2 regions of the Bariatricus sp. SGI.019 genome follow, and region 1 is predicted to be linked to the other one. Evidence: a T-box and tRNA genes for the amino acid it is inferred to sense, from the RefSeq annotation. Region 1 holds a T-box; the other holds one or more tRNA genes.
What was found. A T-box is a leader RNA that pairs with one kind of tRNA and senses whether it is charged. The one in region 1 lies ahead of proS (proline--tRNA ligase), so its partner is inferred to be a tRNA-Pro.
Positions count from the first base shown of each region.

Region 1 (15,315 bases):
GGTTCTTACAGCAAAAGTTGCGAAGCCGGCTGTTGCTTTTGGAGGAAAATATAGAATTATTGACTTCCCGCTCAGCAACTGCATAAACTCAGGAATTGATACGGTCGGAGTGCTAACGCAATATCAGCCATTACGATTGAACACACATATTGGAATTGGAATTCCATGGGATTTGGATCGTAATTTTGGAGGAGTTACGATTCTACCTCCTTATGAGAAGAGCAGCAACAGCGAATGGTATACCGGTACGGCGAATGCGATATACCAGAATTTGGATTATATGGAGACCTTTAATCCAGACTATGTATTAATTCTGTCAGGTGACCATATTTATAAGATGGATTATGAGGTTATGCTTGATTATCATAAGGAGAATAATGCAGACGTGACTATCGCTGCAATGCCTGTACCATTAGAAGAGGCAAGCAGATTTGGCATTGTGATTGCGGATGGTGACGGTAAGATATCAGAATTCCAGGAGAAGCCACCACAGCCAAAGAGCAATCTGGCATCTATGGGTATTTATATTTTTAGTTGGCCAGTATTAAAAGAAGCGTTGCTCGCGTTAAAGGACGAGCCAGGATGTGATTTCGGTAAGCATATTATTCCGTATTGTCATAATAAGGGACAACGGTTATTTGCATACGAATACAACGGATATTGGAAAGATGTTGGAACGTTAGGATCTTATTGGGAAGCCAATATGGAATTGATCGATATTATTCCGGAGTTCAATCTTTATGAAGAATTCTGGAAGATATATACGAACAGTGAGATCCTTCCGCCACAGTATATTTCCGGACAGGCAGTGATTGAAAGAAGTCTGATTGGAAATGGTTCTGAGATTGGCGGTGAAGTACGTAACTGTGTCATTGGTTCGGGAGTAACCATAGAAGATGGTGCCGTTGTCAGAGATTCTATCATTATGAAAGATACGAAGATCAAGAAGGGATGTGTCATTGATAAGTCAATTATCGCAGAGAACTGTGAGATTGGCGAGAATGTTACATTGGGAATCGGCAGTGATGTACCGAACAAACTTAAGCCGGCGATTTATTCATTTGGCCTTGTAACAATTGGTGAGAATTCCGTGGTTCCGGATGGAGTTCAGATTGGAAAGAATACTGCGATCAGTGGTGTTACGACAAGAGAGGACTATCCGAATGGAATACTGGAAAGTGGAGAGACATTAATAAAGGCAGGTGAACGAGCATGAGAGCAGTAGGAATTATTTTAGCAGGCGGAAGTAACAACAAGATGCGTGAACTGACTCAGAAGAGAGCAAGTGCAGCGATGCCGATAGCAGGAAGTTATCGTGCGATTGATTTTGCTTTGAGTAATATGTCTAATTCGCATATACAAAAAGTAGCAGTGCTGACTCAGTATAATGCGCGTTCATTGAATGAACACCTGAATTCATCAAAATGGTGGGATTTCGGAAGAAAGCAAGGGGGGCTGTATGTATTTACCCCTACGATCACAGCAGATAATGGATACTGGTATCGTGGAACTGCTGATGCGATTTATCAGAATCTGGATTTCCTGAAAAGATGTCATGAGCCGTATGTGATCATTACGTCGGGAGATGCTGTATATAAAATGGATTATAACAAAGTGTTAGAATACCATATCAATAAGCGGGCCGACATTACGGTGGTTTGTAAGGATTTGGGGCCGGATGAGGATGCCAGCCGTTTTGGAACGCTGAAAATGGATGAAGATATGCGCGTTTTGGAATTTGAAGAGAAGCCGATGGTTGCAACTTCGAATACCATATCAACGGGAATCTATGTGATCAGAAGAAGACTGTTGATAGAATTGATTGAGAATTGCGCAGAAGAAGACAGATTTGATTTTGTAACTGATATTTTGATCAGATATAAGAATCTGAAAAAAATATATGGTTATAAGATAAAAGATTACTGGAGCAACATATCAACAGTGGATGCTTATTATCGGACGAACATGGATTTTCTGAAACCGGAAGTAAGAAATTATTTCTTCAAAGAGCGTCCTGAGATCTACTCAAAAGTGAGCGACTTGCCGCCAGCGAAATATAATCCTGGTTCGGTGGTTAAGAACAGTCTTGTGGCGAGCGGAAGTATCATCAACGGTACGGTAGAGAATTCTATCCTTTTCAAGAAGACGTTTGTCGGAAATAATTGTGTCATCAAGAATTCAATTATCCTGAACGACGTCTATCTCGGTGACAATACATATATTGAGAACTGTATTGTAGAGAGCCGCGACACGATCAGAGCAAATACACGTCATGTTGGGGAAAATGGTGTGAAGGTAGTTGTGGAAAAGAACGAGAGGTATGCACTATAGTGCAACGGCTTGGAAGAAAGGGGCTAGAAGAAAAATGCAAATCACAGATGTACGCGTGCGTAAAGTAGCAAAAGAGGGAAAATTAAAAGCAGTGGTTTCAATTACTATGGATGAAGAATTTGTAGTACATGATATCAAAGTTATTGAGGGCGAAAAAGGACTCTTTATTGCTATGCCAAGTAAGAAGGCTTTGGACGGTGAGTATCGGGATATTGCACATCCGATTAATTCAGGAACAAGAGAACGCATTCAGAACATTATTCTTGAAAAATATGAAGAGGCATTAAAAGAAGAACCAGCTGAGGAATAAGAAGGATAAAAGAAGAGGGAGTGCTCCCTCTTCTTTTTTGATGAATTTGGGACGGGGGTTTTTTCAATTTCCTCCGTCCCAAATTAAAATAACCCTGTCCCTTTTTATAATTCAAAATGTAGGAGTTTGTGTGTGTTAGGATGCTGAAATTCTAGTTTATAGGCACACAGACAGATTTCTTGCCATTCGTTCCGTTCGCTGCAATGGGGATTATACTTGGTGTCCCCGATGATAGGACAGCCGATATTGGCTAATTGTACACGAATCTGGTGATGGCGGCCGGTATCCAGATGGATGTCAAGTTCAGTTGGGGACGGGGGAAAATTCAAATTCCTCCGTCCCAAATTAAAATAACCCTGTCCCTTTTGGATGATTTTGTAGGAGAGTCTGGCAATTTTTGCCCCTTTTGTGTTGGCGGTGCAAATTTTGGAGGTGTTGGTTTTTGTATCTTTTATCATGTAATTTTCTAGCTTGCCTTCATCTTGAGGGGGGCATCCGTCGACAAGGGCACGATAATATTTGCCAAATCCCTGGGAAGTGAGTTGTTTGTTTAGTTCTTTTGCGGCAAATGGAGTCTTGGCAAATACAAGAATTCCTTTAACTGGCTGGTCTAAGCGGTGAATTACTGCGAGGTAGGGTTCTCCTTGGGAAGGATTGGATTGATATATGTGATTTTTTAATAAATTTACCATATCGGGACTGCCGATTCGTTTGCTTTGAGTTGCGATTCCGTGGGGTTTTACGCATACAAGGATATGGGAATCTTCGTATAATATTTCCAGAGTATTTGCTGCCATATATAATTCTCCTTGACTTTGATTCTTTTCGCTCTTATCATTTAACCATAGTGTGAAAGAATATGCAAATGAAACGAGGAAGAATGTTATGGATTATATATTGTTGATAGTAGGGTTTGTTCTGCTGATTAAGGGCGCGGATTTTTTTGTGGATGGAAGTTCGAGCGTTGCAAAAATACTGAAAGTTCCAACAATTATTATTGGACTTACTGTTGTGGCTTTTGGAACCAGTATGCCGGAACTATCGGTCAGCGTCACGGCAGCAATACAGGGGAGTAATGATCTGGCGGTTAGTAATGTTTTGGGGTCAAATATATTCAATCTTCTGGTAGTGCTTGGCTGTTGCGCGTTAGTGAATCCAGTGCAGGCAAAATGGTCTTTGCTAAAGAAAGAATTTCCTTTCTCAATTTTTATCGCGGTAATTTTGCTTTTGCTGGATTCGGATTTTTCCATTGCAAAAGTTTTAAGCAGAGAAGGGACTTTTGTTCTTGGAAGATGGGGCGGACTTTTATTTCTGATATTATTTGCTGTATTTCTCTATGCGACGGTAAGAGATGCTCTTGCGTCAAGAAATGAAGTGTCTGAAGTGGAAGAGGATTATAAAGTGATGAGTCCGATGAAAAGTGCATTATATATAATCGGAGGGCTTGCTGGGATTGCGCTGGGTGGCGATCTGGTTGTAGACAGTGCTTGTAATATTGCTGAAACATTCGGGCTTAGTCAGACCTTTATTGGCTTGACAATTGTGGCCCTTGGAACCTCTCTGCCGGAATTAGTGACTTCTATGGTTGCGGCAGGGAAAGGCGAAAATGATCTTGCAGTGGGAAATGTGGTTGGCTCGAATATATTTAATATATTGCTGATTTTAGGAATATCTTCTGTAATCACACCGATTACATTGGATGTTACAGCGGTTTATGATACCGTCTTGTTAATTGTAGCAAGTTTGATCGTTTATTTTTCGGCAATCAGCAAGCGAGAGATTCGAAGAACAGAGGGAGCTTTGTTTTTGATTGCCTATCTGGCGTTTTTTGTGTATATTTTGATTCGATAGTGGCATGTTTTGTCTTGACAAATAAAAAACAATGGATTAAAATTACGTTTAATCGAATAACCTGCTGGCAATGATGGTTGCAGAAGGCAGGATGGGTGAAGAAGAGGAATAGTAATTACGGATGCAATTCTACAGAGAGGGAATCCTTTGGCTGAAAGATTCTTGTATTGATAAGTAATGAACCTACCTTGGAGCCCCTGTATGAAAGTACAGCGTGACACTAGCGTTAATGGTGGTGAGAGAGAGCTGCGAGAGGGTCGCAGTTAACTAGGGTGGTACCGCCGAGCTTTTCGGTCCCTTTGATGGGAACGAGAAGCCCGGTGTTTTTTGTTTTATTTAAAGTCAAAACATTTGACAAAGAGCAGATTGGTTCCCGGCTAAAATTATCGTGGGGCAAGGGCCCTGCTGGAAAAGAAAAGGAGAAGAGAAACATGGCAAAGGAAAAATTAGTAAAAAATATCACACCACGTGATGAAAATTTTGCACAATGGTACACAGATGTTGTTCGTGAAGCACAACTGTGTGATTATTCAAGCGTGAAAGGATGCTTGAATTATCTGCCAAATGGTTATGCAATCTGGGAACTGATTCAGGCAGATCTGGACAGACGTTTTAAAGAGACAGGTGTGGAAAATGTATATCTGCCAACCTTGATTCCGGAAAGTTTGCTGGAAAAAGAGGCTGAACATATCGAAGGATTTGCACCGGAAGTTGCCTGGGTAACTCATGGCGGTATGGAAAGATTGCAGGAAAGAATGTGTATTCGTCCTACATCTGAGACGTTGTTCTGTGATTTGTGGGCTAAGACAGTTCGTTCTTATAGAGATTTACCAAAAGTATGGAATCAGTGGAATTCTGTTCTTCGTTGGGAAAAGACAACAAGACCGTTCTTACGTTCAAGAGAATTCTTGTGGCAGGAAGGTCATACTCTTCATGCAACCTATGAGGAAGCTGAAGAGAGAACGATTCAGATGTGGCAGGTATATAAAGACTGCTATACCGAGACGATGGCAATGCCTTTCGTAGCAGGAAGAAAAGCAGAACATGAAAAATTTGCAGGTGCACAGGATACCTACACAATCGAAGCGCTGATGCATGATGGAAAAGCACTACAGTCCGCGACCAGCCATTTCTTCGGAAGTGGATTCCCAGATGCATTTGGCATTAAATATGTGGATAAGAATAATCAGCTTCACAGTTGTTACGAGACTTCCTGGGGATGGTCTACCAGAAGTATCGGCGGCCTGATCATGGTACATGGTGATGACGATGGATTGGTTCTTCCTCCACACGTTGCACCAGTTGAATGCCGTATTATTCCAATTGCACAGCACAAAGAAGGCGTGCTTGACAGAGCATTTGCACTGCTGGATGAATTGAAAAAAGCCGGTTATAGAGTGAAGATTGATGATTCTGATAAGAGTACTGGATGGAAATTCTCTGAGCAGGAAATCCTTGGTATTCCTACCCGTATCGAGATTGGTCCAAAGGATATTGAGAAGAACCAGGTTGTAGTCGTACGTCGTGATAACCGTGAGAAGATTGTAGTATCTCTGGACGAAATTGCCACAAAATTACGTGACATCTTAGAGCAAGAACAGCAGGATATGTATGACAGAGCAAATGACTTCTTACAGAGCCATATTGATACAGCAACAACGATGGACGAAATGAAAGAAAAATTCCAGGCAAACCGTGGTTTCGTAAAAGCTTGCTGGTGCGGAGATCCAGAATGCGAAGGTGAAGTAAAATACGTCACAGGTGGAGCTGCGACCAGATGTCTGATTGAAGATGAAGAAATGATTTCAGACAAATGTATCTGGTGCGGAAAACCAGCAAAACACATGGCATATTGGGGCAAATCATACTAAGCTCCTTAGTTGGGGACGGGGGTTTTTTCAATTTCCTCCGTCCCAAATTAAAATATCCGTGTCCCTAATTCGTTTTGTGGTGTCCCTCTTTGCAAAGGAGGGAGAAAAATGCCAAGAAGAGCAAGACAGGAAAGTTCGACCGGAATGTACCATGTAATGGTGCGTGGATTAAATAAAATGCCGGTTTTTAAAGAAAAAGGGGAAAAAACCCGTATCATCAATTTGATTCGAGAGAATCTTTCTGAGTATGAGGTGGCTATTTTAGCATATTGCATAATGCCAAATCATTTTCATATGTTAATCAAAGCTGATTTGAAAGAATTAGCGTCATTTATGGCTAAAGTCTTAGCCGCATTTGCACATTATTATAATTATAAACATCATAGAATTGGATATGTTTTTCAGGACAGATTTAAGAGCCAATGCGTAGAAAAGGAAAGTTATTTTTGGAACTGCCTTCGATATATCCACAGAAATCCGGCGAAAAATGGAAGCGTGAAAGAAATGTTGGATTATAAATACAGTAGTATGTCAGAATTTTACAGAGGAGTTCGAGACATTCTGGATGAGAAGGCTTTTTTGATGGTAAATCAAAAGTTTCACACAAATCAGGATTTCCTTGAATTCCACAGATTTGAGAGTTGGGATATATTTGACGATGTGGATGAGGATATGGAAAAAAACAACATGAGAATTGCAAAGGAAATTCTTGCAGAATACAAGTGGAAATATAATTTGCGGGAGGAAGAATTGTTTAATTATGTGGAGATAAGAAAAGAATATAAAAAAGAACTAATGAAAGTTTTGCAAATATCACAGAAAAAAGTAATGATTATTATGCAAAATATTAGAGGAGGATTAATAGGGACAGGGTAAAATGAAAAAGGGACACGGTTATTTTAATTTGGGACGGAGGAATTTGAAAAAACCCCCGTCCCCATGTTATGATGGTGTATAGATGAATGTGAGGGAGGATGAGATTGTGGGAAACCTGAATATACAATTGCCGACGAATGTAAGGATGATTATTGAGACGTTGCAGGGACATGGATATGAGGCCTATGCTGTTGGTGGATGTGTCAGGGATTCGATTCTCGGCAGAGAACCGGAAGATTGGGACATTACAACGTCTGCTATGCCGCAGGAAACGAAATCTTTGTTTCATAAGACATTTGACACTGGAATCGAACATGGGACGGTCACGGTGCTCCTTGACAAAGAAGGATATGAAGTGACAACGTATAGAATTGATGGCAAATATGAAGATAGCCGTCATCCGAAGGAAGTAACGTTTACGCGAAGTCTGAAAGAAGATTTGCTGCGGAGAGATTTTACGATTAATGCGATGGCTTACAATGACAAAGATGGGCTCGTGGATATCTTTGGCGGTGTGGAGGATTTAAATAAAAAAATAATACGATGTGTGGGAAATGCGAGGGAACGTTTTTCCGAAGATGCACTTAGAATTCTTCGGGGAATTCGATTTGCGGCTCAGCTTGGCTTCTCGATAGAGGAGGAGACGCGGTGCGGGATGCAAGAACTGGCCCCTACGCTTTACAATATCAGCGCAGAGCGGATACAAGTGGAGTTGGTGAAAATGCTCACTTCGGCGCGGCCAGAGTTATTGCGGGACGCATATGATCTTGGCATTACGAAGATATTTTTGCCGGAATTTGACCGTTTAATGGTTACAGAACAAGAGACGCCGCATCATATGTACAATGTGGGAGAGCATACATTACATGCATTGCAGAATGTACGTGCCGATAAGGTGCTGCGATTAACGATGTTGCTGCATGATATGGGAAAGCCGGCGTTAAAAACCATGGATGAAGCAGGTGTGGCGCATTTTAAAAAGCACGCTTTAGAAAGTGAAATTATTGCAAAATCCATATTGAGAAGATTAAAATTTGACAATAATACGATTGGTAAAGTGACGAAATTGGTGCGTTACCATGATTATCGAATGCCTGCAACGGCTAAGAATGTCCGCCGTGCAATGAATATAATCGGAGAGGATCTGTTCCCATATTATATGGAGGTCCGCCGTGCAGATATACTCGCGCAGAGTATGTATCAGAGAGAAGAAAAAGTGAAAAATCTGAATGATATCGGAAAGTTGTATCAGGAAATAGTAGAGACTGGGCAGTGTGTATCATTAAAAAATCTGGCCGTTACAGGAAAGGATTTGATTGAAGCAGGGATGAAACCGGGAAAAGAAATCGGAGATAAATTGAACGAACTGTTGGAAATGGTAATAGAGAATCCTGAATTAAATGGAAAAAACGAACTTTTAAAAAAACTTAAATAAGCTCCTAATCATATTTTATCTTTTTGCATCATACGCTAGAGAGAATATGTAATGTAGAGTGCAGGGGATGGATATGCAGGAGTATGAACAAAGTATATTAGAACAATATGATATTGAAGTCAGCGGCACCCGCAAGACCAGGGGTGCTATTTTATGCGACACAGTTGAAGGAATTCTGTTGCTTAAGGAAGTAAAAGTGTCCAAAAAACGTATTCCTGCGTTATATGAGTTACATGAATATCTTCAGAATCAGGGGTATACACGAACGGATCGGATTGTGCTGACGAAGACGGGGGAATTTCTCTCAGTCTTGGAAGATGGAAGCAGATATGTGTTGAAGCTATGGTTTCGGGGACAGGAATGTGATATTAAGAAACCGTCAGAGCTTTTGGCAGCTTCGGGGAATCTGGCGAAACTGCATACCCTGATGTGTCATAAGATGGAGCATAGTGTGATGCCGGGTGCACATCTTGAAGAGGAGTACCTGAGGCATAATCGAGAATTAAAAAAAGTAAGAAGATTTGTGCGTGGCATCTCTCCCAAGGGGGCGTTTGAATCCTCCTTTTTAAAATATTTTGACCAGATGTATCAATGGGCGGCGATAGCATTAGAGGAATTGGAGAACTCAGATTACGAGAAGCTTTATCAGGAGAGTGTGGAAAATTGCTGTATGACCCATGGGGAATACAATTATCATAATGTCCTGATGCTCTCAGGAAATAATTTTTTGGCAAATGGGAGTTCGGGGAGCGGCAATTATAGAAAAGAGCCCTATGGTATTGCTACAACGAACTTTGAAAAATTTAAACGAGATGTCCAAGTTGAAGATTTGTATTATTTTTTGCGTAAAGTTATGGAAAAGCATGGGTGGAGAGAGAGACTGGGTGATAATATGTTGAATGCATATTCAGCAATCCGCCCACTTACAGATTCAGAGATGGAGTATCTGAAGATTCGGTTGATTTATCCGGAAAAATTCTGGAAAATCGCAAATTCATACTACCATTCAAATAAAGCATGGATATCCACGAAGAGTATTGAAAAACTGGAGCTGGCAATTAGGCAGACAGAAGAAAAGAAGCGATTTTTAGAGGATATATTTTCTTTTCATTTGTAGATTCCTGTTGTATAATAGAATCATTAAGGACAGGAGGTACGACAATGGAATATCGTGAAAATTATGAAGCGTGGTTGAGCAATCCATATTTCGATGAAACTACAAAAGCGGAACTAAAGAGTATTGCAGAGGATGATAAAGAGATCAAAGAGCGTTTTTACAAAGATCTTGAGTTTGGAACTGCCGGACTTCGGGGAATTATCGGTGCAGGAACGAACCGCATGAATATCTATACTGTAAGAAAAGCAACCCAGGGACTTGCCAATTATATTATTAAGAAGGGCGAGCAGGGCAAAGGGGTAGCAATCGCTTATGATTCTCGTCGTATGTCTCCAGAGTTCGCGAACGAGGCAGCTTTGTGCCTGGCGGCAAATGGAATTAAGGCATATGTGTTTGAATCCTTGCGTCCAACACCGGAATTGTCTTACGCAGTGCGTTCTCTGGGCTGTATCGCCGGAATCAATATTACAGCCAGCCACAATCCACCGGAATACAATGGATACAAAGTATACTGGGAAGATGGCGCACAGATTACACCACCTCACGATAAAGGAATTATGGATGAGGTAAAGGCTGTTGTAGATTACAATACTGTTAAGACAATGGATCAGGAAGAAGCAAAGAAGGCTGGCCTGTATCAGGTTATTGGCGCAGATGTAGATGATGGATACATAGCAGAACTGAAGAAACAGGTAATTCATCAGGATTCTATTGATGCGGTCGGAAAGGATCTGAAGATTGTATACAGCCCGCTTCACGGAACTGGCAATATCCCTGCAAGACGTATATTGAAGGAACTGGGATTTGAGAATGTATATGTAGTAAAAGAACAGGAGCTTCCAGACGGTGAATTCCCAACAGTTTCTTATCCGAATCCAGAAGCAGAGGAAGCATTTGAACTGGGATTGAAACTTGCCAGGGAAGTAGATGCAGATCTGGTACTTGCTACAGACCCGGATGCTGACCGTCTTGGCGTGCGTGTAAAGGACAAAGATGGCGTTTATCATACATTGACTGGAAATATGTCCGGCTGCCTGTTGGCAGATTATGAGATTGGACAGCGCAAAGCTCTCCAGGGACTTCCGGATGATGGTTATCTGATCAAGACAATCGTTACCTCCAATCTGGCAGATGCAATCGCGAAGGGATATGATATCGGTCTGATTGAAGTACTGACAGGATTTAAATTCATCGGACAGCAGATCTTAAAATTCGAGACCACAGGTAAGGGAAGCTATCTTTTTGGATTTGAAGAAAGTTACGGATGCCTGATCGGAACTCATGCAAGAGATAAAGACGCAATTGTTGCCACAATGGCATTGTGTGAGGCTGCTGCATATTACAAGACGCAGGGAAAGACTCTGTGGGATGCAATGGTGGACATGTATGATAAATATGGCTACTATAAAGACGACATTCAGTCTATTACGTTAAAAGGAATCGAAGGACTTCAGAAGATTCAGGAGATCCTGGAGACGCTTCGCAAGAACCCACCGACAGAGGTTGGCGGATATAAGGTGCTGAAGGCAAGAGATTATCAGGCTGATACCATCAAAGATATTGCGACTGGCGAAGTAACTACTACTGGCCTTCCAAAGTCTAATGTATTATATTATGATCTGACAGATGATGCATGGCTGTGTGTAAGACCTTCCGGAACAGAGCCAAAAGTAAAATTCTACTATGGAATAAAGGGCACATCTCTGGCAGATGCAGATGAAAAATCAAGCAAACTGGGAGAAGAAGTTTTGTCCATGATTAACACAATGCTTTAAGTTATTAAAAAAGTGTGAAAAACCCTGAAAATACGGGGCAAAACTGAGAAATCACCTTGACATTTACATGGAAAACAGGTATAACTGTAACTAAAGGCGTTTCATTTAAATTGTTATGAAAGTCGCGTTAAATTAGTAGAATTAAATAAATAAGGGATTCTATATGTAAACAAGAGGAGGAAATCATCCATGAACAAAACAGAATTAGTAGCAGCAATCGCTGACCAGGCAGAATTATCAAAGAAGGATTCTGAGAAAGCATTAAAAGCATTTATCGATGTTGTAACAGAAGAATTAAAGAAAGAGCATAAAGTTCAGTTGGTAGGATTCGGAACTTTCGAAGTTAGCAAGAGAGCAGCAAGAGAAGGAAGAAATCCACAGACTGGTAAGACAATGAAGATTGATGCTTGCAAAGCACCAAAATTCAAAGCTGGTAAAGCATTAAAGGACGCTGTTAACGAATAATTCGGTGAGCTGATATGGAATAAGATTAAGGGTATCTCAAAAGCCGTAAAAGGCTTGAGAGATACCCTTTATTACTCTATAAGAAAATCTGTTCTTATCAGGTTTTTGAGCTGATACGAAAAGTGAAGGAATACGGAGAAGGAGAGAATATGAGATTAGACAAATTTTTAAAAGTATCCCGTTTGATTAAGAGAAGAACGGTGGCTAATGAGGCGTGTGATGCGGGTCGTGTGCTGGTCAATGGCAATGTGGCAAAAGCTTCGGTGAAAGTAAAACCAGGAGACATCATTGAGATTCAGTTTGGAATGAAAACGGTCAAAGTGGAAGTTCTGGATATCCAGGAGACTACGAAGAAAGAAGAAGCGAAAGACTTGTTCCGGTATTTGTAATAAATAGAAACAACCTTTCATAAGATAATTAAGAAAGGTTGTGAGGCACATGGAAGAAAGAACGGTACAAAAAAATCACAAACTGGTGATCAATAATCGAAAAACCAGTCTGGTGACAGGAGTTATTGATGTACTATCCTTTGATTTAAATGAAATATTATTGGAGACGGAACAAGGGATGTTGATGGTAAAAGGCAGTGATCTGCATGTGAATCGCTTAAGCCTTGAGAAGGGAGAAGTGGATCTGTCGGGGAATATCGACAGTGTCGCTTATTCTGAAGTGCAAGGCTACGGAAAACATCAGGAAAATCTATTCTCAAAACTATTCCGGTGATGCCATGCCGGGAATTGAAGAAGAGATGATGATATTTCTGGCAGCAGTTTTTTCTGGTGCCATTGTGCGTCTTACCTATCGGTGTATCAGCTGCTTTCGTCAGATTGTAAAGCATAGACGATATGCAGTAGAAGCTGAAGATCTAGTCTTTTGGACAGGAGCAGCTATATATTTGTTTGTGCAGATTTACCACACAAGTGATGGTAGCATACGATGGTATTTTGTACTAGGTGTTGTGGTTGGGGCGGTTTTTATGACGTTTTTTTTGAATTGTTTGGAAAAGATGCACAAAAAAATCTACGTTTATAAGAAAAAAGAATTTCAGTCAAAAGCTTGATAAAAAAAACAAAAAAAGTTAATATATTATTATTAATCGGGCGAGTATTGCTGGCAGGGGTGCCGGCGTAAGGGTGAGTAATAATTATGAGTGGTATGAAGCAAAGACGTCGCAGAAGACGGACTAAGAAAAGTATGCAGCGCCATAAAAGGAGCGTTTTTGCAGTATGTGCCGTTGTTTTTCTATTGTTTGCGGTGATATCCGTCAATAGCATGACATTAAGGGCTAAGGATCAGTCTTATCAGGCACAGGAGCAGGAACTGGAAGAACAGATTAAGGAAGAGAAGGCGCGTTCGAAAGAAATCGAAGATCTTGAAGAGTACGTGGGTACGGATGAATATGTAGAAGATGTGGCAAAAGAGAAGCTGGGTCTTGTACATGAAAATGAGATCATTTTCAAAGCAAAATAATGAACAGAAGATAAGCTTTAGGAGACAAAATTCCTAGAGCTTTTTTATTTTTTACCGTTGAAAGGGGAGCAAAGAATGACGGAAATAAAAGAAAAAGAACCTTTTTTGAATCCATATGTGATCCAGATGGACAAGTTTGCGGATTCATTGATGCATTTGTCGAAGACATTTCTTACTTTAGAAGATTATAAGGGGACATTTTCGAAAGAAGAGATTGAAGAAATGTTTCAAAAGGTTACGGATAAAGTATGCGAGAACTGTGAGAGGAAGGAGTGGTGTCTGGGAGAAAACCGAGTGCATACCTATCAGATGGTATATGAGATATTGTGTGCGGTTGAGGAATATGGAGCAGAGCTGAATATTGAATTGAAAAGAAGTCTGCAGAAGCGATGCATTATGGCACCGCGGTTTTTGCGGGAGACTCTGGAAGTATTTGAGAATGCAAAAAAAATTCTGCTGTGGAACCATAAGATCGTACAGAATCGGGAAGGATTCGCCAGGCAGCTGAAGTATTTTGCCAAGATGATCCAATATACTACCCGAGAACTTGATGCAGGAATATTTGAAGATGAACATCTGGAAAAGCGATTGAAAACCCATTTGAAGAAAGCTGGTGCAAAGATGTTGTCTTCGGTGTTCTATATCACGCCGCAAGGAAAGTATGAGATTCATCTTACAGTAAAAGCGGCAAAAGGGCACATCATTGCCACAAAAGAATTGGCGGCTCTGGTTGGAGATCTGATGGGGAGGGTAATGATGCCCAGACAGGGAGAACGTCCGGTGGTGGGAGAGGAATATTCTACCATTGCCTGCGTTGAAAGCGCCAGATATCACACGCTTCAGGGTGTGGCAAAGATTGGCAAAGGATGTGAGAAGATCTCTGGTGACACCTTTTTGATGAAAGATCTTCCGGGCGGAAAAAAGGGAATTGTATTGTCAGACGGTATGGGCTCAGGAGAAGAAGCGTTTCGTGAGAGTGCGATGGTTGTTGAGATGCTGGAGGAACTCTTAGAAGCAGGGTTCCCGGTCAGAACGGCAATTCAGCTGATGAATACAGCATTGGTCATTGGAAGGGAAGAAGTGAGGTTTTCAACTGTGGATGCATGCCTGTTCGATCTCTATAGCGGCACCTGTGAATTTGTAAAAGCAGGGGCTTCTACAACATTTATCAAGCGGAAAGATTCTGTTGAGAAGATTAGTTCCACAACACTTCCAGTCGGTGTCTTACAGGAGTTGGAGATTGATGTGGAGACAAAAGAGTTGACGTCGGGAGATTATGTGATTATGGTAACAGATGGAGTAATCGATGCTCTGCCGGTGGGAGAGCAGGAAGCGTTGATGTGTACCTTTATACAGGATTCCGATATTGTGAATCCGAAAGAACTGGCTCACCATATTCTGGGGCAGGTACTGGAATGGACGGGAGAGGTGCCGATGGACGATATGACGGTGCTCGCAGTGGGGATGTGGAAATTATAAGGAAAACTTGCTTTTTATAGTAAAATTCTATATATTAAAGATATTCATTAGCAGACTAAAGAAGGATAGACAGATGTATCAGCGGGTCAAAGAGTATATTCAGAGATATCACATGCTGGAAAAAGAGGATAAAGTGGTGACAGGCGTATCGGGAGGAGCAGATTCCATATGCCTTCTTTTCATGCTTATAGAATTACAGAAGGAATTGGGATTTTCTATTGTGGCTGTGCATGTTCATCATGGCCTTCGGGAAGGGACCGCGGATGCGGATGCGGATTATGTTCAGAAAGTCTGCCGGGAACAGGGGGTAGACCTTCGGATTTTCCGGGAAGATG
Region 1 is NZ_JBNPOQ010000005.1:121,316-136,630, forward strand. Features, by position in the region: gene ACQRD1_RS04605 (glucose-1-phosphate adenylyltransferase) at 1-1,216, shown strand, start outside; gene glgD (glucose-1-phosphate adenylyltransferase subunit GlgD) at 1,213-2,331, shown strand; gene spoVG (septation regulator SpoVG) at 2,366-2,641, shown strand; gene ACQRD1_RS04620 (RluA family pseudouridine synthase) at 2,746-3,438, opposite strand; gene ACQRD1_RS04625 (calcium/sodium antiporter) at 3,527-4,492, shown strand; T-box leader at 4,582-4,794, shown strand; gene proS (proline--tRNA ligase) at 4,924-6,363, shown strand; gene ACQRD1_RS04635 (REP-associated tyrosine transposase) at 6,472-7,239, shown strand; gene ACQRD1_RS04640 (CCA tRNA nucleotidyltransferase) at 7,355-8,674, shown strand; gene ACQRD1_RS04645 (MarR family transcriptional regulator) at 8,748-9,791, shown strand; gene ACQRD1_RS04650 (phospho-sugar mutase) at 9,836-11,566, shown strand; gene ACQRD1_RS04655 (HU family DNA-binding protein) at 11,723-12,031, shown strand; gene ACQRD1_RS04660 (RNA-binding S4 domain-containing protein) at 12,181-12,420, shown strand; gene yabP (sporulation protein YabP) at 12,470-12,754, shown strand; gene yabQ (spore cortex biosynthesis protein YabQ) at 12,759-13,091, shown strand; gene ACQRD1_RS04675 (septum formation initiator family protein) at 13,178-13,501, shown strand; gene ACQRD1_RS04680 (SpoIIE family protein phosphatase) at 13,577-14,980, shown strand; gene tilS (tRNA lysidine(34) synthetase TilS) at 15,054-15,315, shown strand, end outside.

Region 2 (15,315 bases), on a different contig from region 1:
CCGGCAGCCATTCCCATTCCCATTCCTGCTCCAGCAGCGGCCATTCCTCCTGCTCCAGGGTTATTCGCAAGATCTCTTAAAATCTCGCTTGCCTGTACTCTGCCCCAGTCATCGCCAAGAATATTGACAACACCTTTTTTCGCAAATGCTTCTTCCAACGCTGCACGGTTCGGATCATTTTGCGGAATATCTAATCCCATAATAGAAAAACTGATCAGTTTCAATCCATAGTCATCTAAGATTTCCTGCAATTGCGGCTTAATACTTTCTGCCAGTACATCCTGCTCTGCACAGATTCCAAGAATCTCTTCCTGAGAGTTTTTCACATATTTTGCGATCGTCGTTTTAATATGCTCCTGGAATTCACTGATAAAGAAGTTATCAAGTTCATCCTGCATCAGGAACTGAATGTTATTTCCCAATAATTTGGTCAGGAATTTTGCTCCATCTTCTACCTGTACTTTGTATGCTCCACGAGCCTGCAGACTGGTCATAATCTGCATAACCGGGTCGCGGACCTGAATCGGAGATTCTGTCCCCCACTTGATCTCCAGTCCAGAAGCCTTACGCACAAAATACACAACGCAATTAAAGGTACTGATTCCCCCTGAAAATGCATTTCGTAATCTGCTGATGAATGGATAGTTTTCTGTAGAAAGCTTATATGTACCATTATCAAATACCTGCTCAATCACGCCGCCTTTAATAAAAACAGCTTCCTCTCCCGGCATTACGACCAATGTCGAATTCGTATTAAAATCCTCCTCCGGCTGCCTCCAGATCAGAAGATCGCCGGGTCCGGAATTCTTGATTACGTCAGTCCAGTGTTTTTTTCCTCCTGTATAATTTACTTCGTTTGGATTTTTACTAAAAAGTCCCATCTACGTTTCCTCCTTTTTAATTCTTGGAATCCATAATGTCTCTTCTTTTTCCGTCATCGTACCATCTTCCTGAATTACCGTTCTTCGAAGACTTGCCTTTCCCAGTTCGATCTCTGGCAATTCACAGCCTTCCGGTAATTCTATCCCCTCTGGCAGTTCCAATTTATATTTTATTTTTTCTTCCAAAAGAATCTCCCCTTTCTTCTCTGATTTAATTGCATCAGTCTCTCATAGATCTTCGTTGCATATTCCCTAGGCTGTGGATTATTCCGATATTCTGAATATCCTTCTGCAATAAATTCTTTGATATTGGTCTGTGAATATCCTGACAACACATCCTGTGCATTGCCATTACTCATCATCTCTTCATATAGCCCAATCATTTTCTCATCATGACATGCATCCAACATATTATCTATCTCGTGTCCCAACTCATGATCAATCGTTGCACGCGGTGTATCACAGCCAATTGGTTTATGCTTAATGCGTACTTCCTCCTGCTTTGCATCCGTAAAAGCCTCATAATCCGAAGCATAAGTATTGTTAATAGCAACTCCTGTATATTGATCCAGCTTTCCTCCTGTCGGATCAACATTCTCAGGAATATGCAGTGACCACGCAAATGTTCCATCTGTGTCATCCAGTCCCCAATTCGAGATAAGTTTATCCGCATTATGTTCTGCAATCGACCTTATCTCATCCTCATTCCATCCAGAATTCGGTATCTTCTTCAATTCCTTTGTATAATAATCAATATATTCATCCCGAATACCTGCCACCTGGGTATCGATACTTCCAAGAAACTTCACTTCCAGATCCGGGAAATCTTTCTTGGCGTCGTGTACAGCATCTGATACGGAACTTGCAACGTCTGGATTAAAATCATGAAAATCTGCCTTACCAACATCATAATTGTCCATCAAATCTTTTGCAATCTCTTCTTTGATATCTTTCATATCCTGATTGCCCACAGAATTCTCAATCGGCCCCTGTACAGATGGCTCCTGTTGATTGGCAGATGGAATTACTGGTTCTGTCGGAATCGTTCCGGTTGGATCTGCATTCATCGGCTCTGTATATCCATATGGGATATTATCATTATCATATGCCGGAACATCTGCCGGAATTCCCAGTTCATTCTTCAATGCAGCATTCAATCTCTGCCATTCTGGATCCTGAGAATATTCTGGATAATCTCCCTTTCCATAATTGTGTTCACACATGTAATCATACATCTGGGCCTGCGCCGGTCCCATGCCAAAATGACTGTTCTCAGACATTGTCTGGTCTGCGGTTTCTCCATGAACACCTGCGGATTCTTCCAAGTCAAGTTCCGGGGCTTCTTTGATGAATGGCTTTGGAGGTATCTCTGTGCCATCTGGCGTATCGCGATTTGAATCCCAGCGGTTATCATCGGTAAGGCTGTCCGGATTCTCTACAAAATGTCCACTTGCATCATAGTTCTTCGGATCTAACCATGCCTCCATCGCACTCTGCTTTGGCTTCTCCTCATTGACAGTATCTGCATTCATATCTTCTGTTGTAACTTCATCTGTATTCATATCTTCTGTTGTAACCGCATCTATGTTGATGTCTTCAACTGTCAAATCATCTGAAATTACATCGTCCTCAATATCCTGAATCACCTCATTACTGTCAACAGACAGATCATCTGCATCATCTGAAATATCCTCCAAAATATCTTCCGGAATCATATCATCTGATACATCTGTCACTTCTTCCAGTTCTTCTGGGGTTTTTCCGTAATTATCCAAAGCTTCTGCATATTCCGCATAAGCCTGTGCCTGATCTTCCATCGGCATATGCTGCTGCTTAATATGCTCTGCATAGGCATCTTTCGCATCCTGAGTTATCTGCTCACCGTATTCTGATGCTTCCATTCCTCCCGGTTTATATCCGAAGTCCTGTCCATCTCCTATGTAATGACCATTCTCATCATAATTATCCGGATTGATCCAATCTTCAAACGTATGCTTTCCTGATCCTGTTGTATCATCCGGAACAATCTCTGAAACTCCTGAGCCTCCGCCTGAATCGCCTCCGGCACCTGCCGTATCTGTATCTGCCGTATCAGTATCTGCCACATCCGAGTCCGCCATTGCATCTTCCTGCGCAAGATGTTCTGCATAAGAATCCTGCGCCTGCTGATCAATCTGTTCTCCGTATTCTGATGCTTCCATTCCTTCCGGTTTATATCCGAAGTCTTGTCCATCTCCTATGTAATGTCCGTCTTCATCATAGTTATCCGGATTGATCCAATCTTCAAACGTATGCTGTTCCTGCTGAGGTTTGTCAGCCATCTCTTCCGTGAGAACTTCAACGGAACCTATATCCTCCTGATCAATTAGATTCTCAGCTTGTTCTGGAACAGCTTCTTCCAGATCATCTGTATCCTCTATCGGCTCTTCAGTCTCTGTTCCTTCCAGATCCGTTGGATTTTCCTCTTCTTCTATGGATTCATCGGTCGTGATATCTTCATCCCCCTCGACCACTTCATCTTCTGCAGTTACTTCCCCAATCGTTTCGTCTTCTACAGCAGTATCATCTTCTGCAGTATCTTCTGCTTCGATTACTTCATCGCTCTCGACATCTCCTTCCAGATCATCTGCATCTTCGACTACTTCTTCATCTTCTTCAGTTGCATCCTCACTGACTTCGTCTTCCGCAATGGTGTCCTCTTCTTCAACTGTATCCTCTGCTTCGATTACTTCATCACTCTCGACATCTCCTTCCAGATCATCTGTATCCTCTATCGGCTCTTCAGTCTCTGTTCCTTCCAGATCCGTTGGATTTTCCTCTTCTTCTACAGATTCATCGGCTGTGATATCTGCTTCTTCCTCGACCATTTCATCGGCTTCAGTTGCTTCCTCACTGACTTCGTCTTCCGCAATGGTATCCTCTTCTTCAACTGTATCCTCTGCTTCGATTACTTCATCACTCTCGACATCTTCTTCCAGATTATCTGTTTCCTCTATCGGCTCTTCAGTCTCCGTTCCTTCCAGATCCGTTGGATTTTCCTCTTCTTCTATGGATTCATCGGCTGTGATATCTGTATCTTCCTCGACCATTTCATCGGCTTCAGTTGCTTCCTCACTGACTTCGTCTTCTACAGCAGTATCATCTTCCGCTTCGATTACTTCATCACTCTCAACATCTCCATCTTCTTCCAAATCATCTGTATCTTCGACTACTTCTTCATCTTCAACTACTTCTTCATCTTCAACTACTTCTTCATCTTCGACTACTTCTTCATCTTCGACTACTTCTTCATCTTCGACGATATCATCTTCTATTACCTCGTCATCCATCTCTATATCATCATCAATGATTTCATCGTCATAATCTATATCATCGTCGATAATTTCATCATCCATCTCTATATCTTCATCAATATCCATGTCTACATCTGTATCCACATCGATATCATCATCGATATCCATGTCTACATCTGTATCCATATCGACATCCATGTCCATATCGGCATCCATGTCCACATCGACATCCATATCTACATCGACATCCGTGTCCACATCAAAATCCATATCTTCTGAAAATTCATCCATGGTACATCCTCCTTATCGTAATGGCAGTCCCTGCTTCAACTTTGCCAATGCAGTTTCGGGTTTATTGCGAAGATAAATCAGATAATTATATGCTCCAACAGGCTTTAAATAGGTCGTCGATTCCAGCATCTTTGCTGTATAACCCTCTACTGTTACCGGATGCTCCTCCTCAAACTTGCCCGTCTGAATATATTGGTATAGTTCACCCATAATATCTGGATGTTTCTCCAATTTATCGCACATCTGAGAAGCCAGTTTTGGCGTCTGATTTTCCTTTTCAACAAGATATTCAAATATCTGTTCTCTCATAAACTTTCCTTTCCGGCACATTACGAAATCATATCTCTGTATGCCTGTGCATAATCACGTGCGTCTGCCTCTACGATCTGATCTTCATACCCTTCAAAATCCATATCTGGTGTGACATAATTATCGAAATTATCTCTGAATGCATAATCCTGTTCTGTCTTCGGATGATCGGCACACTCATGCTGGTAACAGTGCCTTGTTTCATGGGTAATCGTATCTGCTGTCTCCACCGCATTATCCATATTGAACTCATTAATATAAATGGTATTTTCGTCAGGAGAGTAACTTCCAAAATCTCCGCTGTCTTCATTATTATAAAATTCTATCTTCGGTTTATCCTTTATATTCAGATCCTGCGCCACATATTCGCTCAACTCATCAATCGCTTCCTTGCGGGCATCATCGGAGAGTCCTTCCCAATTTTCAGACTGGAATGCCTCCATAATCTCACTGATATCGCGACAATCATTCCCTTCCTGCTGCTCTTTCGTCTCATAGTGAGCACCAGGTGCATCCATATCTTCATCCGTATCCACCTGGCTTCCCGGCACATCCATGTCTTCCTCTTCCTGAAAATCTTCCCCTGGAACACCCATATCCTGTTCTTCATTGAACGTCTCTCCCGGTGCCCCGACTTCTACATCTTTCGCCACTTGCGAGCCAGGAATATTAACATCCGGTTCTGGTTCATGCATTTCACTGACTGGTGTAGGTGCTGCCATCTCCCAGTAATCCGGTTCATCACCGATGATATCTTCCGGAATATCCTGAATCTCATTTTCAGGCATCAGATATTCCTCTGCATAATATCCTTCCATATCATCAGGTATATCCTGCACTTCCTGCTGCACATCCTGATATTCTTCCGCATAATATCCTTCTATATCATCAGGTATATCCTGCACTTCCTGCTGTACATCAGAAAAAATATCACGGGATGATGGACGATAGCCGAACTCCTGCAGGTCGTTCATTTCTCTATAATCTAACATCTTCCCACCTATGCTTTCGAAAGATTCGCCTGAATGGTTGCATCATGAATTTCGATTCTGGTATTATATTTTATCTTTCTAAAAAGATGAACCTTTACACAAGCAACTAATTCATTATCCATTACCTCGTTATTGATTTCTGCCTGAATCAAAGGACGTAGTCTCGGAATGATCTGCCTTACTAGTTCAAAATCTTTTGATTCCGGCGTGAAATTACGGTTAAAGATACGCCGTGCCACTTCTCTTGCTAATACCCTGCGGTTATAATCACAAGTCTTATTACAATATTTGACATATGGACATTCTGGATAAGGGCGCAATTTCTCCTGCTTATCATTCCAATAAGTCGACAGCTCTTTAATGCCGTCGTCAGATAATGAGATGCTGATCTTATTCTGCAGACGATAATCCGGTGTCTTGATCTCCTCCGGTTCTTCCAACTTGTTAAAGAAGAAGAACGCTTCACCTGGTTTTAGTTTTGCAAGACGCTTTGTCTGCACTTCATCCATATTTGCAGAATCTGCCAGAATCTGCTTATCTGTTGCCTCCACCAGACGAAATGCCACTTTTATATCCGTCAGGGCTACCACATCTGTGGATACTTTTCTTGGAGACTGATCTGCGATCACCAGACCAACTCCATACGAACGGATCTCAGCTAACATGCGTTTTACCAGTCCCTGCGCAATTGCGCTTGGATTGGCATCCCCTTGTCCTGCATTCGTATCTGCATCCAGAAGCACATGGGCCTCCTCCAATAAGATGACGTTCTTCAGGCCTCCTTCGCCTACATAATTGCTGTTTACATAGGCCAGAATAGAAAGTAACAGCAACGAGATAATCAGTGCCTTCTGATCGCTGTTTTCAATCGCTGCCAACTCAATAATCGTCGGTTTTTTCAACATATCTTCAATCGGGATTGAATAATAATTATCGAACAAGTTGACCAGTGAATTCAGACGGACCACTCCGGCACGCCCGATATTCTTCGCATCCCCGGTGTATCCGATCGCATCAAACGTTTCCTGAAAACATTTAACAAAGTCTGTGATATTGAATACTTTTCCCATATCATCACTGGTATAGGTATCCAGCCATCGAAAATCCGAATAGCAATTATTAATAGATTCCTCAAATATCTTATCCAGCGGTGTAGACATGGAAACCGCTGCTGCAAATGCTGTCTTAAGTGTAGATTTGTACGTCTCCAACTTCACATTTTTCGGTGGAATAAATGGATTATATACAAACGGTGATATAAAATTCTTTCCAGGGGTGAATACCTGCAGTTCCGGAATACTCTGCACCAGTGCGCGATATTCATTCTTTGCAGGTTCAATTACAAGGAATGGAATTCCATGGTCTTTCCAGAGACGATCTAACAATCCTACAGAAAAGGTTGTTTTACCAGAGCCAGGAGTTCCTACCACCAACATATGTTTTGCCAGATCTTTTAGGGAGATTCCAATCTTATCTCCCCTCGAAGATGACTTCAGCACACCAATCTCAATATCCCCGGCATTGATAATATTATCGGCATACGTTTTACTTGATTTCCCTGCCTCATTTACCGGAAGTCCGGCAGACACGCGGTCGCTTCCCACCGGAAGGCGGAACAATTCGCAGGCTTCTTCTGCAGTAATAATATATGGCAGTCGGTAATAGTTTTGACTGAAGTTTCCACTATTCCATATATTCATATCGCGGTCTGCACCTGTCAGAATCTCGTTTACTGCCCATGGTAGTGGATACAGATTACTGTCCTTTTGCACTTCATCTGCATAGAGATCCAGAAGCTTCATATTGACCGGCGCTTCCGGATTCGTAATCTGACCATATACACGTGTTGCGATATTCGGCACTGCCTGAGCATCCCCATAGACGAGAATATTATACAAGAACAGAGGGCTGTTGTTCTGTTGTACATAGTAACGGTAATTATCTGCCTGCTTTTGCGCCATAGCAAATGTAACATTAGCCATTCCCATATCCATAACTCCATGTCCCAGAGAATCAACTATCTGAAGCACGTTATTCAACTCCGCCATCTCACCTGCATCAAATACCGTCGGGATCAATTGAACAGATAATGCACAATCCGGATAATGTATCAACGTATTAAGAATATAACTCAGATCTTTTCCGGTATCTGTAATACGATCATACGCATAGCAATAAGGAAGAATCTGGTTCTGAAGATTCTCTATCCGCTCTTCCTTTACCAATGCTTTAACTGCAGTATCTTTTATACGATACATCTCTTTCTGCAACTCTACAGCCGTAACATCCTGATATTCATATTTTTGCAGCTCAACCGTTGATTTAATAATAGAGAGCAGCCCATTTACAAGACGAATCGCGTTCGGTTCTGCCACATCAATCGCACGCACAACGAAATACATCTTCACCCGCGCTTTATACGGCTGATTCTTGACCTCTTCCGTTGTCCAGATCATTTCCAGCGCAATATCCTTATATTGACCCGCAACTGTACTCTCTTCTTTATAATGCTGGTAAATCTCACTTAAAAGCTGTCCCATATCTCGCTTATATTCTGCGACTACAGCATCAACATCCATTCTCTTTCCATCAATAACTGAAATATCCGGGATTGCCGTGATCTCCACTGCTCCCATCGCAACCGCTTCATTGCTCTGTAAATATTCCACTGAAATCTGATTCTCTGTCATACCGTCTTACGCCCTCTCTTCTTATCATTCTACGGATAGTCCACTCCGCAGTTTGGTCCATGGCATCTTCGAAGCCGATTAATACCTTTATGAACACCACGTATCACACCATATTTTTCAACTGCAAGAATCATATATTCCGAACAGCTGGGTTCAAATACACACTGCAGGCGCATCTCATCAGAAGCCTTATTCTGATAGAGATGTACCAGCCAGATAATCGCCCGCTTTGCGATTAACATCATATATATCACACCCATGCCAAAACACAGGCAGACTGTAAATATCACCGGTCTCTGGCTGTCACTGAACAGATACCTTCCTGCGAATCCCCCTGCAATCATTAATATTATGAAACCAATCAATGCAATCCAGAATCTGGTATAATGTATCTCTGGCCGCTTCAAAGGGTTATACGGTGCTTTTGGAATATTTGAATATGCAACTTTTACACCTTCAACATAATATTTTTCTTCCATATTTATATAAAACGGGAGAATTGTGCCAAAGGCACAGTTCTCCCCCTTCTCCCTATGTAATTAATATTTTGCAAATTTACGTTCACGAAGCATTGCTTTCGCAGCCTGAATACTCTGCTCCAATGATTCGTTGTTACGCATAGAAAAACTGAATGAATTACCAGGAACAATAATTTTAAGGCTGTCTACGATATAATTATTCTTCATGATATTTTCACCCTTCTTGATACATCCTGTGCTGGTGATATCGATTTTCTCAACAACCTTCTGCAATGTTGTAAATGAGGTAATATCCTGATAGAAGAAATCCTGCGTCTGCTCCCAGGTATTATCACTGATCGTCTCAAATGTATATGTATAAGCATATAGCTGTGTTGCACTAAAGAAGATCCATGAAACACTGAATCTTGATGATACCGCCACATCATCAATAACTCGCACAAGCACATCGTTAGAATCAAAATCATAGCCGCTCAGAACAATTGGCGGAATCTCATTGATCTCGCTTTCATCCAGACCGATCTTGTCCATCGCTCTTTGCTTCAGATTCAATGAATATAACTTATTCGATACAATCTGCTGATACTGATTCATGGTCATCTTTGCTCCTCTGGAGCCGACACCGCAGCCACATCCGGCATACAGATTCATAAAGAAGTCAATTACATTCTTCTGCTCTTCCGTCTTTCCTTTCTTCATATTCTCCAATCTTGCCTTCTGCTCTGCAACTGCTGCTGTTCCTCCTAACGCATAGCCAATCATTTCTGCACATCCCATAATTGTGCCCTCCTCTTTTTTTCTTTTAGTTTTTTATTCTCATTCGTAAATAACTATAAATCTGCCGGACGATCCACGCCTAATACACCATATAACTGATCTACATCATATGGTGATAATCCGTACGCCTCTGCCTGTGCCAGCATATCCTGCCAGTTTGGTGTTGTATTCAAATATTTTCTCTTATAGTAATCATATTTGATATACGCCCAAAAATAATAATAGATTCCCAACGGTTCAATCATCGTTGCTGCCTGAATATACTCCTCAATCTTATTGATTGTAGGACGCTGCTGTACAAATGCTTTCTTTCCTTTTAATAAACACACGGCAGCATAAAAAAATGTCTCTGAATTATCAAAATTATCCTCCATTGCTTTTTCAAATGCTTCCAGTGCCTTATCGTACAGCTTAAGCTTCAGATAACACATCGCAATTGATGTATTCAATTGCTGATCATCCGGATAATCGGCCAATGCTTTTCGGTATGCTCCTGCATATTTATTCACCTCCGGCATCGGCATAGAATATACACTGTTGAATGTTGAGATTGTAATCGGTTTGTGACAAAAATCACAGACCGTCTGACTTGTTGTGACGCGTGCCCCACATCCTGGGCAGGCCATTTCTATTACCTGACTCGCCATATCTTTTCCTTTCTTTTTCACGTTAATACACTAATGTTATTATTATAGCATATAATTGTCATATTTTGATATAAAACTATGAAATATGTCAAAAAAAGTTCTATAAATGTTATTTTTTTCTTTCTTCATGTATCTCAACCAGAATAATATCTGGCCCAATCTTTTTGATACATTTAAAAGGAATAATATATTCTGACCCATCACATAAAAAGCCACAGATCTTTCCTGCCTTTGGAATCACCAGTGCTTCGATACATCCATTACACTCATCTATAATCAGATCTACCACGTACCCTAGTTTTTTGCAATCACATGCATTAATCACTTCTTTATTCTCCAATTCACACAGACGCATATCCACACCACCCATATTCAAACCGCAGATTCTGCCATCGTCACCTTCTTTGTCACCATAACAAAACCCGCATCCACTACTTACTTGTAGTATATGCGGGTTTTCATATTCTGGACTATCCGAATCCAGCTATTCATCAATATCTATGACATTTACTGGACATCCATCTCTTGCTTCAATTGCTGTACTTTCGTATTCTGGTGCTACATCTGTGTATGCCTCTGCAACTCCGTCATCATTAAACCGGAATACTTCCGGGCAGGCAGCAACACAGGCACCACATGAGATACATCCATCATTTACTCTGGCTTTCATGGGTCATTCCTCCTTATATTTTTCAAGTAGTATGTCCCATTTTTATCCAAATATTCGCCTGTTATCTGATCAATGTTCCGGTCTTTCCTTTTAATGCATCTTTTAATTTATCAAAAGATGTGATCAACGCACTTCTTCCTTCTCTCTTTTCAATAAATTCTACGGATGCACTGAGTTTTGGAAGCATATTGTATTCTCCGAAATGGCCTTCTTCCATGTACTGCTTTGCCTGTTCCAGATTGATCTCTCCCAGCTCCTCTTCGTTTTCTCTGCCCATATTGATCTTAACCTTCTCGACACTGGTCAAAATAATCAATTCATCCGCATCAACTTCTTCTGCCATCTTACCTGCAGTTAAGTCTTTCTCAATGACAGCACTTGCACCTTTCAGATGATGATCCTGTTCCAGGACAGGAATTCCACCTCCGCCACAGGCAATTACAATCTGATCCGCATCTAAAAGAGCTTTAATCGCATCAATCTCTACTATGCTTACTGGATTCGGGGCAGATACGATACGACGATAACCTTTTCCCGGCTCTTCCACAACATAATTTCCTTTTTTGCGCTCTTCATTCGCTTCTTCCACGTTCATATAACGGCCTAATATCTTGGTTGGTGTATAGAAAGCCTCATCGTATGGATCTACGATTACCTGTGTAAGTATTGTACTGACAGTTCTGTAAATTCCTCGGTTCAACAATTCTTCACGAATTCCATTCTGAAGGTCATACCCGACATATCCTTGACTCATTGCAGAACATACAGACATTGGTGCTGCTGTATAATCTTGATGTACTTTTCCAAATTCATTCATCGCTGTATGGATCATTCCAACCTGTGGTGCATTACTGTGAGTAATAGCTACCTGATAACCAGCTTCGATCAGATCTGCGATTACTTTTGCTGTCTTCTTCACTGCTTCTTTCTGCTCTGGCAGCGTTGTACCAAGGGCACGGTGTCCTAATGCAACTACAACTCTTTTTTTCATAATCTATACCTCTGCTTTTCTTTATTTTTCTGATAAAAGATGAGATAAAAAAATTATAGTATTTTTCTATGTAAATTGCAACGTCTGAATTCTGTGAAAAACTGATTTTCTGTCTGTTTTACAGATTCTTATTCATAAATGCTACAATTCCGTCTTCTACTTCATCCTTTATATCTGAATAATTATGGATTTCGTGCCGATAGCCAGAGTATAACTTTGTCTCAACCTTATGACCTGTCTCATACAGCCAGTTGCTGACTTCACATACCCCTTTTCCATACATTCCAACCGGGTCTTCATTTCCGGCAATATTGTATATCGGAAGTTTCGCCGGAACTTTTTCTGCCCACTCTTTTCCAGTGATTACCAACATCATCTGGACAAAATATAACAAAGACTGGTTTGTTGTTGGTTTTGTAAATGCATCGAACGGATCCATTGCATGATCTTCTTGCACATATGGATCTGAGCAGATCCATTCATTCCCGAGCTTAATTTCGCCACATCTCTCACACATCCATCCCATTAATGCTCCTGCATAAGATGGGTCAGATTCTTTTCCTTTTCCCTCAGCTACGACCTGCTTCAACACTTTTTCTGACTCTTCTGCTCCCGGAAATACTCCTGCAGTTCCGCACAACGTTACGCCTGCCAACTCATCACCATACTTTGCAATAAAATCTCTTGCTATGAATGACCCCATACTATGACCGTATATAAAATATGGCAGTTCTGGATACATCTTACATACCATTTCCTTCAACGTATGCTCATCTTCCATCATGGTATGACATCCCTTGTCGCCCCAGTCGCCCCAGGTATCATTCTCCAATGCCGTCTTTCCATGTCCAACATGATCATCTGCAGCTACAATATATCCGGCATCCAGAAACTTCACAATCATGTGCAGGTATCTTCTTGAGTGCTCACCAAATCCATGGATGATCTGTACAATCCCTTTTGGCCTGGCAGCAGGAACATATACCCAGCCATAGACCTCATCCCGCTCATTAAAAGACTGAAATTTTACTTCATGTAACATATAACATACCTCCTTTAATATTGTTTTTTAATTTATCATTGACATCCCGTGGCATAAAAAAATAAAATCGGGGTAACAGGATTCGAACCTGCGACCTCACGGCCCCCAGCCGTGCGCTCTAACCAAACTGAGCCATACCCCGATATAATCATTCTACCCAATTAAAATCTATAATGCAAGCACTAATTTCCCATTTATCTGCCATCGGATTTTAAATCTCTGAAAATGAAAAATAATAAAAAAATATGTATATAAATTCTATTTATTCCCACTTTTTTATGATATTATATAAATATGAATTTATATACTTTTTCAAGTATACATTTTTACAAAAGGATTATTGTCACTATGAAAAACATTATTCATCATAAGACGCTGCGGGAACAGGTCGCAGACGCCGTACGAAAAAAAATATTACATCATGAACTTGAACCTGGTATGCGGATTACTGAATCTGAACTTGCTACTCAATTTGGAGTCAGTCATGGCCCTGTTCGCGAAGCACTTCGCCAATTGGAACAGGAAGGATTGATTGAATATACGCGAAATGTTGGCTGTTCTGTACGCAACGTTTCTCTTTCAGATGTCATCGAAGCTCTTCTGATTCGCGGAACCTATGAACTTTCTGCTGCTCGTGCATGTGCCGGCACCATCTCCGATGCAGCCTTCAAAGAGATGGAGGATGTATTAGAATCCATGAAGAATATGGATGATTCCGACTATACAGAATCAATTATTTACGATAATGAGTTTCACAAAATCTTGATTAACGAAGCGCATATGCCATATCTCGTCAGCGCTTGGAACGCATTAGATTTTGTATCATTCTTTTCTTTCTATTGTCAAGTAGATGATTGTTCAAAAGTAACCGGAAAGCAATACAAAGTACACAAAGAACTTTTTGACATCTATGCTACAAAAGATTGCCATGCAATCTGTGATATTATATATTCACATTATAAGCTTTCGATTGATAAGATGTTGCGGGATAATCACATGTGTGAAAAAGATTTCCCATTTTCTTTCGATATTATTAACCCGCATATATAATCATGTATCATTTTGCAGTCTTTATCATATGTATAAAAAGTACTGGAGTGCATTGTTCAACACAACGCACTCCAGTACTTTTTATATATAAGGCCATTTGGATTAGATTGCTCTGGTATACTTCGCAAGCCATTCCTTTTCTTCATCATTCAGATATGGAGAAATGGTATCATATACTTTCTTATGGTAATCATTTAAGAGCTTCTTATCTTCTGCTGTCATGATATCAGGATTGATTGCATCCAGATCCATTGGAATCAGTGTAATCGCATCAAAATACATAAACTGTCCATATTCGTTCTTCTCACCCTTACAGCAGAGAAGTTCGTTCTCCAGACGAATACCATGAGAGCCCTCGATATAGATTCCCGGCTCATCTGTAATAACCATACCTTCACGCAACACCTCTGTCTCTCCCTTACGATATCTCCAACGGAAACCAGCAGGTCCTTCATGGATGTTCAGAAGGTATCCTACACCATGTCCGGTTCCATGATTGAAGTTCATATTACGATCCCAGAATGGTTTTCTTGACAGGATATCAAGTACCATACCTGTACATCCTTCCAGGAACTTCGCACTGCCAAGCTGAAGGTTACTGATTGCAACTAAAGTAAAGTCGTCTTTCATCTGCTGTGTTACTTCACCAAGCGCATAAGTTCTTGTAACATCTGTAGAACCTTCCCAGAATCCTGCACCCGTATCAGTCAGGAAGAAGCTTCCTTCTTTCAGCTCAACATCAGTCTCTGGTGATGATGTGTAGTGAACGATCGCACCATGTTCACCATAAGAAGCAATCGGCTCAAAGCTTGGGCGGATAAAGTTGCCCATCTCAGCACGGAGTTCATCCAGTTTTTCTGTAGCACTCATCTCTGTGATCTTCATCTTGCCCACATTTTCTTTCAACCATTTCATGAATCTTACATGCGCAACACTGTCTTTGATCTGTGCTTTACGGATATTTTCAATCTCTACCGGATTCTTCATTGCTTTCATAAGAATCGCCGGATTTCTCTCTTCTACTCTCTTAACATTTTCCGGAATATTATTATACAGAGCATAATTTAACTTACTTGGGTCAACCATAACTACCGTATTCTCATCCAACGTACGGATATCTTCATAGATATCATTATATGGATGGAGGTTGACATTCAGTTCTGCCAGCGAAGCTTTGATATCATCATCCAGCTTACTCTCATC
Region 2 is NZ_JBNPOQ010000008.1:54,642-69,956, forward strand. Features, by position in the region: gene ACQRD1_RS06660 (SPFH domain-containing protein) at 1-881, opposite strand, end outside; gene ACQRD1_RS06665 (hypothetical protein) at 882-1,067, opposite strand; gene ACQRD1_RS06670 (hypothetical protein) at 1,052-4,465, opposite strand; gene ACQRD1_RS06675 (hypothetical protein) at 4,478-4,774, opposite strand; gene ACQRD1_RS06680 (hypothetical protein) at 4,795-5,766, opposite strand; gene ACQRD1_RS06685 (ATP-binding protein) at 5,775-8,456, opposite strand; gene yidD (membrane protein insertion efficiency factor YidD) at 8,486-8,935, opposite strand; gene ACQRD1_RS06695 (hypothetical protein) at 8,996-9,712, opposite strand; gene ACQRD1_RS06700 (tetratricopeptide repeat protein) at 9,766-10,359, opposite strand; gene ACQRD1_RS06705 (PRC-barrel domain-containing protein) at 10,469-10,714, opposite strand; gene ACQRD1_RS06710 (ferredoxin) at 10,844-11,029, opposite strand; gene arcC (carbamate kinase) at 11,091-12,020, opposite strand; gene ACQRD1_RS06720 (alpha/beta fold hydrolase) at 12,139-13,062, opposite strand; tRNA gene ACQRD1_RS06725 (tRNA-Pro) at 13,130-13,204, opposite strand; gene ACQRD1_RS06730 (GntR family transcriptional regulator) at 13,411-14,112, shown strand; gene ACQRD1_RS06735 (aminopeptidase P family N-terminal domain-containing protein) at 14,215-15,315, opposite strand, start outside.
Region 2: it has a tRNA-Pro gene. The T-box ahead of proS (proline--tRNA ligase) is inferred to sense a tRNA for this amino acid. The anticodon was not compared.